Regions from separate parts of the Vibrio sp. 1078-1 genome, predicted to be linked through region 2. Evidence: predicted binding sites of a transcription regulator. Region 2 holds the regulator's gene; the other holds the start of a gene.
What was found. Region 2 encodes MetJ, which represses methionine synthesis genes. Its sites were predicted from a motif close to TTAGACNTNTANANGTCTAA; they were not measured.
Positions count from the first base shown of each region.

Region 1: the regulator MetJ is predicted to act here: its motif matches at 2,443-2,462, upstream of R7190_RS11530 (MetQ/NlpA family ABC transporter substrate-binding protein).

Region 1 covers NZ_JAWOWM010000004.1:347,431-355,267, forward strand. Annotated here, with positions in the region: gene R7190_RS11515 (lysophospholipid acyltransferase family protein) at 1-72, opposite strand, end outside; gene R7190_RS11520 (SIMPL domain-containing protein) at 306-1,025, shown strand; gene R7190_RS11525 (hypothetical protein) at 1,249-1,524, shown strand; gene R7190_RS11530 (MetQ/NlpA family ABC transporter substrate-binding protein) at 1,620-2,423, opposite strand; tRNA gene R7190_RS11535 (tRNA-Ile) at 2,678-2,753, opposite strand; gene rpoD (RNA polymerase sigma factor RpoD) at 2,909-4,771, opposite strand; gene dnaG (DNA primase) at 4,871-6,637, opposite strand; gene R7190_RS11550 (GatB/YqeY domain-containing protein) at 6,787-7,230, opposite strand; gene rpsU (30S ribosomal protein S21) at 7,258-7,473, opposite strand; gene tsaD (tRNA (adenosine(37)-N6)-threonylcarbamoyltransferase complex transferase subunit TsaD) at 7,704-7,837, shown strand, end outside.
Region 2 covers NZ_JAWOWM010000021.1:42,767-50,603, forward strand. Annotated here, with positions in the region: gene R7190_RS23225 (PadR family transcriptional regulator) at 274-813, shown strand; gene metF (methylenetetrahydrofolate reductase) at 884-1,786, opposite strand; gene R7190_RS23235 (bifunctional aspartate kinase/homoserine dehydrogenase II) at 2,049-4,457, opposite strand; gene R7190_RS23240 (O-succinylhomoserine (thiol)-lyase) at 4,473-5,633, opposite strand; gene metJ (met regulon transcriptional regulator MetJ) at 5,859-6,179, shown strand; gene R7190_RS23250 (malic enzyme-like NAD(P)-binding protein) at 6,292-7,569, opposite strand; gene bfr (bacterioferritin) at 7,776-7,837, opposite strand, start outside.

The DNA.
Region 1 (7,837 bases), on a different contig from region 2:
CCATTCAGCAACGTTTTCACCAATGCCAAACGGCGTTTTACGTGGGAGACGAAAAGGGGTCGAACTATCCATATTTACCTCAGCGTACAAGTTGCTGATTGGATAGTAGAAATTACAGATGACAATTCAGAGGCAAAAGCATGAGCCTTTGGTGACAAACCAATGAAGCTTTATTGACTAAAGAAAACGGTATATCACTGTGCTATGAATCAAAACTCGCGTTATGTCTCCCTCTTAAAACAAGAGATAGGCTATCTTATCTAGAACAAAGATTAAGCTAAGTTGATATTTATCAGGGGGAAATAATGGAACGAGTTTCCAATAAAGCAGCACTTTGGATTGGGCTAAGTTTGATACTTGGTCTTGGCATACTTGGCTATTTTATGCAGCAGACGGCGGTGAAATACCGAGCCTATGAAAGAGTCGTGACAGTAAAAGGTTTGTCGGAGCGTGAGTATCCTGCTGATACGGTGATTTGGCCGATTCAATTTACTCTAGCGAGTAATGATATGGGAGCCATGTTTGATGAAATTGACCAGCAAACCCGTTTGATTTTGGACTTTCTAAGTGCCAAAGGGCTTCCTGAAACCAGCGTTTCCCTTTCTTCCCCAGCGGTCATTGACAGAAAAGCACAGCAATATGGGAGCGAGCAAGACATTGAGTATCGTTATTTGGCCTCGCGAACCGTTACGGTTTATAGCCAGAGTGTTGATGTTGTTCGAGCGGCAATCAATGAAATAGGTGAGCTAGGAAAGCAAGGCGTTTTGCTTAACCAAGATCCTTATGCAAATCGTGTTGAGTACAGCTTTACTAAGCTGAATGATGTGAAGCCAGACATGATCGAAGAAGCGACTAAGAATGCGCGTGAAGTGGCTGAGAAATTTGCGAAAGACTCACAGAGTTCACTGGGTAAGATCAAACGTGCAACTCAAGGGCAGTTCTCGATTTATGACCGAGACAGCAACACGCCTTACATTAAGAAAGTACGAGTGGTATCGACGGTTCAATATTACTTATCTGATTAAAGTTGCGCTCATATAGTCAATAGTTGGTCGTTCCATCACCTTCTATTTGTAGAGGTATCTATGCTCTGTGATAGGGAAATCAGTCTTCGCCGACGCTATATACAAGTACTTTTTTATAAAACTAAGTTCTTAACAGTGGTGAGGTGAGTTTGATAATAATCAAGCTCACTTGTTTCTTATGAGCGTAAGTTAGTATGACTTATTGCTAGAAGGAATTAGTATCATGGCATACAAGCACTTTGTTAGAGAACTACTGGGTTTAGCGATTGTTGTCTCTGTCGTCTTTGGCGTATTAGGCGTGATGTTAGAGCTCTTCGCACTGACGGCACTTTGGGAGCATCAGCAAACGATAGCCGATGTTTTTTTCCATGAATCTCTCTACTTCATCGTATTTTTAATCCCACCATACTTCCTCTGGAAGTTGATTAACCGCCCTGAATTGGTTTCTGCTGATCAAGCTTATTTGGCAATGAAGTTAGAGGCTGAAAGTCGACAATGAGTCGATTTAGTGAGTAATGAAAAGAAGAGGCTATGAGAAAACATTAGCCTCTTTTCTATCTGATTCGTGGGGCAAAGTATTCGCTGCTTTATTGATTAAAAAGCTGCTTCGATTGTGCCTTTGAAAGTGCGATCGAGATAATCACGAATCGCTTGAGATTGATAAATAGAAACGAACTTTTTATACGCTTCATTATTTTTGTCTGCGTCACGAGTGGCGATGACCATGACTGCTAATGGGGCGTCTTTTGCTTCAAGATAGATACTTTGTTTCTTCGGATCTAAACCAGAAGACATTACGTAGTTCATTGTAATCGCAGCCGCGTCCACATCATCTAATGTTCTTGGTAGCTGAGCGGCATCTACCTCGACAAATTCAAATGATTTTGGGTTTTTTGTGATATCAGTTAGGGCGGCTTTATGGCCAACACCCTGTTTCAGCTCAATTAAACCTGCATCGGCGAGTAGCAACAGACCACGACCACCGTTGGTAGGGTCATTTGGAAGCGCTATACGTGCATTGTTTGGAAGCTCTTGCAGTGAGCGATACTTATTGGAATAAAGCCCCATACGCATAAGAATGGACTGACCAATTGATACTAATTGGGCGTTATGGCTACTGTTGAAGTTGTCTAAAAATGGCTGGTGCTGATAGCTGTTAATATCGATGCTACCGTCGCTAAGGGCGGCATTAGGTGTCACGTAGTCAGAAAACTCAATGACTTCGACATTCAAACCTTGCTTTGCTGCCTCCTTCGCTACCGCCTCGACTACTTGTGCATGTGGTCCAACTGTCGCGCCCACTTTAATGACAGAGTCATCTTTTTCTCCACAAGCGCTTAAGCCGACTACTGCCGTGAGAATCAAAGCTAGTTTCTTTAAGTGACCAATACTTTTCATTGTAGCTCCATTTTTTGTTTTAGACGTCTATACGTCCATACTATCAGAAGTTGTCTGAGGGTCAATGGTTTAAATCACGAGCAGACATTTTGTTTCTATTGCTCGTATAGAGAGCCAGATAATAGTTAAAGAAGAGGGGAAGAGGAAAAGCTATTACGAGGTTAGTGACGAGTTACCGCAACCGAAACTGTACCCAAAGATATAAGATACAAAAAAGGCGTAGTAGGTATTAACCTGCTACGCCTTTCGAAATATGGTGGCCCCTCGCAGACTTGAACTGCGGACCAATCGATTATGAGTCGACTGCTCTAACCACTGAGCTAAGGGGCCTTAATAGGACAACGATTATAGGGGAAGCGTTGCAAGGTGTCTAGATACCAACTAGGGCAATTGCGCTTAGTTTTTATCCACTTAGAACAGTAGATAATAAAAAAGGTGACCTAAAGTCACCTTTTTTGATTTCTAAAAGCTTGTATGCGCTGCGATTATTCGTCTAGGAAGCTGCGCAGAGTCTCTGAGCGGCTTGGGTGACGAAGTTTACGTAGTGCTTTTGCTTCGATCTGACGGATACGCTCACGAGTAACGTCGAACTGCTTACCAACTTCTTCTAGAGTATGGTCAGTGTTCATGTCAATACCAAAACGCATACGAAGTACTTTCGCTTCACGTGGCGTTAGACCTGCAAGCACGTCTTTTGTTGCCACCTTAAGGCTAGTTGCAGTTGCAGAATCTAGCGGAAGTTCTAGCGTTGTATCTTCGATAAAATCACCTAGATGCGAATCTTCGTCGTCACCGATTGGTGTCTCCATTGAGATAGGCTCTTTAGCGATTTTTAGAACTTTACGAATCTTGTCTTCTGGCATTTGCATGCGCTCTGCCAGTTCTTCCGGTAGTGGCTCGCGACCCATCTCTTGCAACATTTGACGAGAGATACGGTTTAGCTTGTTGATCGTTTCGATCATGTGTACCGGAATACGAATCGTACGTGCTTGGTCCGCGATTGAACGAGTGATTGCCTGACGGATCCACCACGTTGCGTAAGTCGAGAACTTGTAACCACGACGATATTCGAACTTATCTACCGCTTTCATCAGACCGATGTTACCTTCCTGGATCAGATCCAAGAACTGTAGGCCACGGTTGGTGTATTTCTTCGCGATAGAAATTACAAGACGCAAGTTCGCTTCAACCATCTCTTTCTTCGCACGGCGAGCTTTTGCTTCACCGATAGACATACGACGGCTGATGTCTTTAATGTTCTGTACGTTTAGAGAAGTCTCTTCTTCAATCATTTTTAGCTTAGCGATTGAACGACGGATTTCTTCTTCGTTACGTTTGATCTTTTCAGCGTATGGCTTGTCTGAAGCAAGAACTTCATCCAGCCAAGCTTCACTTGATTCATTACCAGTGAACAGCGCGATGAATGATTTCTTCGGCATTTTGCCGTATTCAACCACTGACTTCATGATCAGACGCTCTTGTGTACGAACGCGATCCATAGCAGTACGCAGTTCATTCACTAGGTGATCAAACTGTTTAGGCGTTAGACGAAACTCGCGGAATACGTCTAGCATCATTTCATTAGCAACGGTTGCTTTCGGGCTGTTATAGCCGTACTCGTTGATTGCTAATTGAAGATTTTGATAGGTGCTGCGTAGTTGGTTGAATTTCTCTAGCGCTAATTCTGGATCGATACCTACATCTTCTTCAGAATCATCTGAATCGTCATCGCTATCTTCGTCGTCATCAACGTCTTCATCGTCTTCTTCTTCTAACTGAGATTCAGTCAGTTCAGAACCGATGTGTGTTGCCGTTGGTGCAGCGGTGTCGTCAGCATCTGGATCTACAAAACCTGAAATTAGGTCTGTAAGACGTAGTTCTTCAGCTTGAACTTTGTCAAATTGCTCAAGAATGTACGGAATTGTGCCTGGGTATTCAGCAACAGACGATTGAACTTGGTTAATACCTTCTTCAATACGTTTTGCGATGTCGATTTCGCCTTCGCGAGTTAGAAGTTCGACAGTACCCATCTCACGCATGTACATACGTACTGGGTCTGTTGTACGACCAATCTCACTCTCTACGCTAGAAAGTGCAGCGGCTGCAGCTTCGGCTGCATCTTCATCGGTAATATTTGTGTCATCGTTCAGTGCTAAATCATCAGCATCAGGAGCAGTTTCTACTACCTTAATGCCCATGTCGTTGATCATCTGAATGATGTCTTCTACCTGTTCTGAATCTACGATTTCAGCAGGTAGGTGGTCATTTACTTCGGCGTAGGTCAGATAGCCTTGTTCCTTGCCTTTAATAACAAGTGACTTTAGCTGTGACTGCGGATTGTGATCCATAGACGGTATCCAACTTCGTAATCTGGTGAAGGAATCAGTATGCGAAATGCAAACCACTTACTATAACAAATTAAATCGTTGCTGACTAATTAAACAGGGTTACGCTTTTAAATCTAGCATAAGTGCTAGCAGCTCCCTTTTCTCTTCGGCTGATAAACCGACACTTCTTGCTTTGGCCTGCAGGTTTTCAATTTGTTTTTCTACGCACTGGGCAATAATTTTATCCAGTGAGTCTAAAAAGATTTCTTCTTGGTTGTCCTCATCGAGTGGAATGTCCCAACTCGCGAGACGAGACAGAAGGGTCTCATTTTGGCTGTTTCGCCAATGCTCTAATAATTGGCCTGTGTTGATATGGGGATGTGCTTGGCATTTATCAAGTACATCAACAAATAAACTTAGACCAGGAATGGGCAAATCTCTAACGCTAGTTAGATCTGGCACCATACTTACGTATTGTGGGTTTTGAATCAGTAACGCGATCACTTCTCGCATCGGCGTTCGCTTGATTTCTTTATGAGGTTGAGGCCTTTTATCCTCTTTACCTTGTTTTGAAATTAGCTGCTGTAGTTGGCGTTCATCAACCAAACCCAAACGGCGGCCAAGCAATTCTCTCAAGTATAGTCTTAAAGTGCCGCCAGGGACTTTATCAATGAGAGGAACCGCAAGAGTACTCAGTTTTGCCATGCCTTCTTTCGTGCTCATATCGACCTGCTGAGTCAATGAGCTGAACATGAATTCAGACAAGGGCATCGCATTAGACACTTGCTGCTCAAATGCTTGTTTTCCGTTTTGTCGGATATAAGAGTCGGGATCTTCTCCATCCGGCAAAAACATGAATTTTAACTGGCGACCATCCGTTAGGTAAGGCAATGCATTTTCCATGGCACGCCACGCGGCTTCACGGCCTGCGCGGTCACCGTCATAACAACACACGACGGTGCTTGTTTGCCTGAATAACACTTGCAAGTGATCGCCCGTTGTCGAGGTTCCCAATGAGGCAACGGAATAATCTACGCCATATTGAGCAAGCGCGACAACATCCATATAGCCTTCAACCACTAAAATTTGTGGTGGCTCACGGTACGCTTGTAGTACTTCATAAAGGCCATACAACTCTTTACCTTTATGAAATATCGGGGTTTCGGGTGAGTTGAGATATTTTGGTGTCCCATCACCTAATACTCGACCACCAAAGCCTATTACTCGACCGCGTCTGTCTCGAATAGGAAACATCACTCGACCACGGAATCGGTCGTAGCGGTTGCCTTTATCGTTTTCAATCAACATGCCGCCAGTGACGAGCATGTCTTGGTTTTCTTTATTCTGGCCAAAGTTCTTACGAACTAAATCCCATTCATCAGCCACATAGCCGATGCCAAACTTCTGGACGATTTCACCAGACAGGCCGCGATCTTTTAGATACTCAATCGCCACCTTACTTGCTGGCTGTTTGAGTTGGTTACGATAAAATTGAGCAATGCTGCCCATTAAGTCGTATAGGTTACGTTTTTCACTGCTGCTTGCTTGTGGGCCTGACTGAAACGAACCATTACCGCCGCTACGTTGTTCGCGAGGAACATCTAAACCCAAGTATGAAGCGAGTTCTTCAATGGCTTCGACGAATTCTAGTCGGTCGAATTCCATCAAAAAATCGATGGCATTTCCATGCGCGCCACAACCAAAACAATGGTAGAACTGCTTTTCTTGACTGACACTGAATGAGGGTGTCTTTTCGTTGTGGAACGGGCAGCATGCGCCGTAGTTTTTGCCTTTTTTCTTAAGTTTCACACGTGCGTCGATGATATCGACAATATCAAGTCGAGCTAGAAGGTCATCGATAAAACTGCGAGGGATGTGTCCAGCCATAAAACCTAACAAAAAAAGAAGATGATGAGTGGAGTGAATGCCTTAAAAGAATGAGCGTATTGCCCATTGATTTCATTCCATCCATCCAGATACAAACAAGCCGTGCGCTCCAAAGGATAGCACGGCTTGCTGCAATTGGGTGGGGTACCTTAAGCCAATTTAGCGCGAACTAAACCGCTTACTTTACCCATATCTGCACGCCCTTGAATTTGCGGTTTCAGAACGCCCATTACTTTGCCCATGTCTTGCATGCCAGCTGCGCCAGATTCAGCAATCGCGTTCTCGATGAGAGCCGCTACTTCTTCGTCTGTCAGTGGTTGAGGCATAAAGTCCTCAAGAACGGTAATTTCTGCTTGTTCCGCATCAGCAAGATCTTGACGACCCGCTGCTTCAAACTGCGCTACAGAGTCGCGACGTTGTTTAACCATCTTGGTCAATACTGCAAGAATGTCGTCATCGTTCAGAGTAATCTGTTCGTCAACTTCACGTTGCTTGATTGCTGATAGGGCTAAACGAATAGTACCAAGGCGCAATTTGTCCTTGGCTTTCATCGCTAATTTTTGCTCTTCTTTGAGTTGATCAATCAGAGCCATAACTAAATTCCTTTTGGAGCTCAGTTATTAGTACAGGCGAACGCGACGAGCGTTTTCGCGAGCTAGCTTCTTAGCGTGACGCTTTTGAGCTGCTGCTTTAGCGCGTTTGCGAACTGTAGTTGGTTTTTCGTAGTGCTCACGACGACGCACTTCAGAAAGGATACCTGCTTTTTCGCAAGAGCGCTTAAAACGACGTAGAGCAACGTCGAACGGTTCGTTTTCACGTACTTTAACTACTGGCATATGCCTTTCACCTCAGGGGTTATTCGTTAACGCTGGTATTCAACAGACCAAATCACAATTGTTAGGTCTCTTACCAGCTTGATCAAAAATGGTGCGGAATTTTAATCCGATCACAACTACTTTGTAAAGCCTTTTGTCGATTATTGTCTGTACAAAATTTGTTTGCAGCACCAAGGCGAGGTAATATGACGCCCAAATTTCCTCTATACAGAAAGCATACTGAGAAAACCATGCGCATTATTGGTATTGAAACCTCTTGTGACGAGACTGGCATCGCAATTTATGACGATGAAAACGGTCTCTTGTCACACAAGCTATATAGCCAAGTAAAACTGCACGCAGATTACGGCGGTGTGGTGCCTGA
Region 2 (7,837 bases):
ATTATGTTAGTTTTTTAGGGTAATTTTGTCCTACTATTCCACTTCATGCTTATTATTTATATACTACTTGCCTGCTGAGAGCTCATAAATCCAATCATACCTGCTCCAGCCTTGATGGGACTCCCCATCTCTCTAGGTGATAAACGGCTTTAAGGTGACAGGACCAACATTGTTGGTGCTACTTATACATTAAAAAACTCAAGTGCCAGTAAGAGCGCAGCTGAAAGTATAAGTAGCTTGTTTACAAGTTTATTGACCATTTGGATTGAAGACATGTCATTACCACACGTAATCTTAACTGTTCTTAGCACTCGCGACGCAACCGGTTACGATATCACTAAAGAATTCTCTGCTAGCATCGGTTACTTCTGGAAAGCAAGCCACCAACAGGTGTACCGTGAACTCAACAAAATGGCTGAGAAAGAACTGGTTACTTGCGTATTAGAACCCCAAGAAGGCAAACCAGACCGCAAGGTTTACTCCATTACAGACGCTGGTCGCAGCGCTTTAGGAGAGTGGTTTGATCAACCAACTGCACACCCAACAGTTCGTGATGAGTTTTCAGCGAAATTGATGGCATGTGCCGTTCAACCTGCGGCTCCATTCCGTGACCAACTCGCCGAGCTAGTTGAAGAGTCTCGCAAACTGGTTTCTCACTACAAAGAAATTGAAGCGGCTTACTACGCAACGCCGTCAACTTTAGATAAACAAGCTCGCCTAGAACGTCTAACGCTTCGCCGTAACCTTCTGTTACGTGAAACTTGGATCACTTGGGCAGAAGAAGTTCTAACTGAACTTGAAGTGATTGGTTAAACTCCTTTTGCTTTGATAAAACGAAAAAGGCTTGCCACTTGGCAAGCCTTTTATCTTTTTGAAACCAGATTTACGCACCGACTACTGCGCGAGGACGAACACCCAACGTATGGCATAACGCGTAAGTCATCTCTGCACGGTTTAGTGTGTAGAAGTGAAAATCCTTAACTCCTTCACGACTCAGTACACGCACCATATCAATAGCTTGGCTAGCTCCTACAAGCTGGCGAGTCACCGGATCATCATCCAAGCCATCGAATTGTTTGCTCATCCATCCTGGTACTTTCACGTTGTTCTGTGCCGCAAAGCGAGACGCTTGCTTAAAGTTCGATACAGGCAAAATTCCTGGCACAATTTCTACGTCAATTCCTGCCGCTACACAACGGTCACGGAATCGCAGGTAAGACTCAACGTCAAAAAAGAACTGAGTAATAGCACGGTTTGCACCTGCATCTACCTTACGTTTTAGGTTCAATAAGTCAGACTGTGCGCTTTTAGCTTCAGGGTGAACCTCAGGGAATGCTGCAACGGAGATATCGAAATCGTGGCGTGATTTCAGCAGCTCAACCAAATCCGAGGCATACATATCAGGCGCACCGCCACCTGGAGGAATATCACCACGCAAAGCGACGATATTTTCAATACCATTGTTCCAATAATCATCGGCAATATTAATCAACTCTTCACGAGTCGCATCAATACAAGTGAGATGGGGAGCGGCAACCAATCCGGTTGTTGCTTTAATTTCTTTAATGATGGAGTGTGTTCTGTCACGCTCGCCGGAGTTCGCACCGTAAGTCACAGAAACAAATTTAGGTTGAAGCGTTTTAAGACGGTGCACTGAATTCCAAAGTGTTTCTTCCATCTTAGCGCTGCTTGGCGGAAAAAACTCAAACGATACATTGATGTTATCTGATAACTCAGCAATATTCTGGTTCAAGGCGTCGATATGGCCTGCGTGCGTATATCCCATCTTACTCTCCCTGCGGCACTCCGCCACGAAAACAAATCCTTAAAATCGACGTTTAGACGTCTATATGTCTACAGAATGTATTGAATACGATTTAATGTCAACCTTGTAATTATGAATTTTTCTCAAGTTAATAATGAAGATAGTTCAAGTTTCTACTTGAGCATCATCTCGCCATTTTGCACGGGTTATGACTTCAGTATGGCACTGATAGGGGAATAAAAAACCCTGGATTAATTCCAGGGTTTTTAGGTCAATCGCAACTTTAAAATAAACCAGCCAATCGGTTGAGGTCGGATTGAATAGCGCCGGCTGTCACTTCTCTGCCTGCGCCTGGTCCTCGAATGACCAGAGGGTTATCTTTGTACCACTTGCTCTCTATGGCAAAAATGTTATCGCATGGCAATAAGTTGGCGAGCGCGTGCTCACGAGATAACGCTTCGACTCCCACCGTTGCTTTACCATTTTTTTCTAAACGCGCCACATAGCGAAGCACTTGATCGTTTCTCTGTGCTTTTGTCAGACGCTCTTGAAGTATTTCACTCAACAACGCTCCATTATCGAAGAAATCATCTAAGCTCAGTTCTCTTAATTCTTCTGGCACCAAAGACTCAACTTTAACGCTGTCTGGTTCTATATCTAGGCCCGATTCTCGAGCCAAGATGACTAACTTACGCATTACATCGGAGCCATCTAAATCAGAACGAGGGTCAGGTTCGGTTAACCCTTGCTGCCAAGCAAGATCGACTAAATCATTAAATGGCACAGAACCATCAAACTGTTGGAACAGCCATGATAGCGTCCCCGAGAAAATACCCGATAGAGCGACGATTTCATCCCCACTTTCACGAAGATCTCGCACGGTATGGTTTATCGGTAACCCAGCACCAACCGTTGCGTTGTATAGCCAATGACGACCAATTTTAGCGAATGCATCTTGAACCTGATGGTAGTACTGACTATCTGCGGAACCGGCCACTTTGTTGGCGGAAATCAAATGAATGCCTTGCTGTGCGATTTCTACGTAGCGCTGAGCCAAATCTTTACTCGCGGTAACATCAAGCACGACGGCTTCATCGTAGCTTTTAAGCGCTCCCAAACGTGCCAGCCAATCCCCATTGTTTGCTATGCTTTCATCATCAAATCGTTCAGCAACACTCACCGCCTCAATACCTTGCTCATCGAACCAATAGGTTTGGCTATCCACAACCGCGACAAGATCAAAGCTCATACCATGACGTTTTTCGAGCTCACTTTTTTGCGTCGCAAATAAATTTAACCAACTAGAACCAATATTACCCTTGCCACATAAAGCCACTGCCACGCGTTTTTGCGCTTGGAACAACTGGCTATGAATCGTTTGAACCAACGCCTCGGTATCAGTACGGCGCAAAACAGCGACTAGGCTCAGCCCTGAGTCTGTTTCAGAGATAAATTCTACCGGAGAGTGCTTTAGCTTCTGATAAAAGCCAAAGCAATGATTGGCGTTTTTCGTAACGCCTGCACCTACCGCAGCTAAGAGCGAGTAACCTTCTTTTAGCTTAATTTCTGCCTCTACCGCAAGCTCTTGCAAGTGTTTCAATGCACCACCGGCGATTTCTGCGGTGTAAGCCAAGCGTAGCGTATGCTGATCGGATTGAGCTTCAAATGCCAATGGCTCTAATTGCGCGCGCTGCAACGCTTGTAATACATCACTCTGTGTTTTTTCGAAGTCGTGCCCATGCATGAAAGACAACTGCACCAATAAAACATCATCCAATGAAGTAATAATTTTAGCGCCACGACCAGATGCCAATACACGCTCAATACGAGTAGAACCCGACTCTGGCAGATAGCTACACTTGAGATTAAGGTCCATGGTACTTTGCGCCACAGGCTGAAGCGTACGACTGTGTAGCACTGGGGCAGCTAAGCGAGCAAGTTCACTGGCTTCATCCAATCGAAGTAACGGTAATAAACAAGCGTCAGACACCAAACGTGGATCAGCACTATAGACACCAGCAACATCACTCCAAATCGTGACAGTACTGACTTCAGCAAGCGCGCCTATGACCGTTGCAGAATAGTCAGAGCCGTTACGACCAAGTAGGATGGTTTCTCCTGCCTCGTTCTGAGCCATAAAGCCAGTAATTACCACACGTTTATGGTTATGCTGCGCGAGGATCTCTTTAATTAAAGGGTGTGAACGAGCGCGATCAACCTCTGGTTGAGTTCCCGCTTCTGCACGTAAAAACGCTCGTGCATCTTGTGCAACCGCAGGGATAGAACGTTGAGATAATAACGCGGCCAATAGGCGAGCAGACCATACTTCTCCGTGCCCCAGTACCGCGGCTTTTTGCGCATTAGTGAGTGGTGCAGTCAGCTCCGAGAGAGTACTGAACTCATCATGTAATAAAGCTAACAGCTCTTCTTTTGCTTCACTCTCCAACAAGCTTTCTATTAGCTCAGTTTGAAACTGTCTTAAGCTTTGAAGCGCTTCATGCGCAATTCGGCCATCTTTATTTAACCCTTCCAAAAACTCAATCAAGCGGTTAGTGGTTTTTCCTGCGGCTGAGACGACCACAAGATCATTTTCTGTCGAATACTCCTTGAGAATACCCACAACGCGTAAGTAGCATTCTGGGTTTGCTAAGCTACTGCCACCAAACTTATGCAGCTGACGTTGTACAGTCATTGTTATCGTCTCCTATTACTGGGTAGCTTTAGCGAACGCTTGTTCTAAATCTGTGATGAGGTCTTGTGCATCTTCCAAACCGACAGACAAACGCAATAGTTGATGAGAGACCCCAGCCTCCGCCAGCGCCTCCTCACCCATTGCACGGTGCGTCATGGATGCTGGGTGGCAAATCAAACTTTCTACACCACCTAATGATTCAGCTAATGAAAACAGTTGGAGCTCTTTCACAAACACCTTTAACTGCTCAAACGAACCAGCAAACTCAAAACTCAACATAGAGCCAAAGCCCGTTTGCTGCTTTTTAGCGATGTCATGACCTGGATGTTCCGGCAGGCTTGGATGATAGATAGTTTTAACTAACGCTTGTTTCTGTAGGTAAGCCAGTACCTGCTGTGAGCTCTCTTCATGTACTTTCATACGAGCACCAAGCGTACGAATACCTCGCAGTGTCATGTAACTATCGAAAGGTGTGCCCGTTGCACCAATACAATTGCCCCACCATGCAAGCTCTTCTGCATGCGCTTCTGTGTTGGTGATGATTACCCCACCAATTACGTCCGAATGACCGTTGATGTACTTTGTTGTGGAGTGGATAACAAAATCCGCACCTAGCTCTAAAGGTTTTTGGTACACGGGTGTCAAAAAGGTATTGTCCACCGCAACTAACGCGCCGACTTGTTTCGCTTTTTCACAAGTAGCTGCAATATCCACTACGCGAACCAGAGGGTTTGACGGAGTTTCTAGCAAAATGAGTTTTGGTTTTTGTGCCAATGCAGCATCTAAAGCCTGTTCGTCTGATTGATCGACAAACTGAACCTTAAAATCGCCTTTGTTAGCTCGGGTATTAAAAAGACGATAGGTACCACCATAACAATCGTGAGGAGCAATAATGAGATCATCTGGGCCGAGAAAAGCGGAAACCCATAAATTTAATGCCGACGTACCGCAGTTAGTAACAACCGCTCCTTTTCCAGACTCAAGTTCAGATAGCGCACTTTCCAACAGTCCGCGGTTTGGATTACCAGATCGTGTGTAATCATACTTGGGCACTTCACCAAAAGCAGGAAAACCATAGTTAGTGGAAAGATAAATAGGTGGAACGACAGCATGATATTGGCTGTCTGATTCAATACCAGTGCGTACTGCAATGGTCGCAGGTTTGCGAGTGCTCATGGGTGTATCCTTTCACGGGTAATGACTTCTAAATAGGAATGCGCTATATCTAATGAGTAACATAAAGTGATCAACACGCTTCCTTTGCTGTTATGTTCACTTTACTCGTCAAAAAATGAGACGTCAACACTTCTAGACGTCTATATGTCTTTGCTTATGGCGGTAAATGCAGCTAAAATCAGCACCTAAATTATTTTTAACCGATTACATAAATGAAGGTGTGCAATGGCTGACTGGAATGGCGAATACATTAGCCCATATGCAGAGCACGGCAAAAAAAGCGAACAAGTAAAAAAAATTACCGTCTCTATCCCGCTAAAAGTTTTAAAGGTGCTAACTGATGAGCGTACTCGCCGTCAGATCAATAACTTACGCCATGCAACCAATAGTGAATTGCTATGCGAGGCATTTTTGCACGCGTACACAGGTCAGCCACTTCCGACAGATGAAGACCTTCGTAAAGACCGTCCTGATGATATTCCAACAGAAGTAAAAGCGCTGATGACGGAAATGGGCATCGAATTTGAGTCATTCGACGAAGAATAAAAAAGCCTGATAAGAGGTTTCAGGTAATAACTCTTGCCTCGAGCCAAATGAATGACATAAAAAATGGGACGCAATAGCGTCCCATTTTTGTGTATCACATCTGAAAGATATATTACTCTGCCATGTAGTTTTCAGGCATCTCGATACGAGCTACACCTGAATTAACCGCCGCCTGAGCAACCGCTTTTGCAACACGTGGTAGCAAACGTGAATCCATTGGTTTTGGAATAATATAGTCCGCACCAAACTCTAGCTTATCAACACCGGCAGCCTTCAATACGGCTTCAGGTACAGGCTCTTTTGCTAGCTCGCGAATCGCCTCAACGGCTGCAAGTTTCATTTCATCATTGATTTCACTTGCACGCACATCAAGAGCACCACGGAAAATGAATGGGAAACACAATACGTTGTTAACTTGGTTAGGATAATCACTACGGCCAGTACCCATGATCAAGTCATCACGAACTGCGTGAGCAAGTTCCGGCTTGATTTCAGGATCCGGGTTAGAACATGCGAATACGATTGGCTTATCAGCCATCAACTTCAACGCTTCCGCTGGCAACAGGTTTGGACCAGATACACCTAGGAACAGATCTGCACCTTCAATTACGTCTTCTAGTGTGCGCTTATCTGTATTGTTCGCAAATAACTGCTTATATTCATTAAGGTCATCACGACGAGTGTGAATCACACCTTTGCGATCTAGCATGTAGATTTTTTCGCGCATTGCACCGCATTTGATCAGAAGCTCCATACACGCTACAGCGGCAGCGCCAGCGCCAAGACAAACAATTGTTGAATCTTCAAGTTTCTTACCTTGAAGTTCGATTGCATTCAGCATACCCGCTGCCGTTACAATAGCAGTACCATGTTGATCATCGTGGAATACTGGTACATCACAACGCTCAATCAGACGCTTTTCAATCTCAAAACAGTCTGGTGCTTTAATATCTTCAAGGTTGATACCGCCAAAAGTGTCTGCAATGCTCGCAACAGTATCAACAAATTCATCGATCGTGCGGTGCTTAACTTCAATATCAATAGAGTCAAGACCTGCGAAACGCTTAAACAGTAACGCTTTACCTTCCATCACTGGCTTAGATGCAAGTGGACCTAGGTTACCTAGACCTAGAATAGCGGTACCGTTAGAAATAACAGCAACCATGTTCCCTTTTGCAGTGTACTTGTACACGTTATCCGGGTTTTGTGCGATTTCACGCACTGGCTCTGCAACACCAGGGCTGTAAGCAAGGGCAAGATCACCCGCCGTTTCCGCAGGCTTTGTAAGTTCGACAGCAATCTTTCCTGGAGTTGGATAAGCATGGTAATCCAATGCTTTTTGGCGATGTTCTTCTTCTGGAGTGGCTGCTTGGTGGTTGTCTTCAGACATGGACGTTTCTCTTTTTTATTTTTAGGTAAGGGGGCATAAATTCTATCGGATAGAAATCAAACTTCATAGGCAAGATTGCGAGCAATATCCTTAAAAAGCCGATAATAAAAGAGATTAGACCAGATAACGGGGTTAAGCACCTGATTTTCGAGTCAGGTGCTCTTTCTTCTTACTATTATTGGAGTATGCAAACTCAGAAAGTATCGTTACTCTTCGTCCACGTATTGCGCTTGGAGATAATTCTCAATACCAGACATTTCAATCAAGC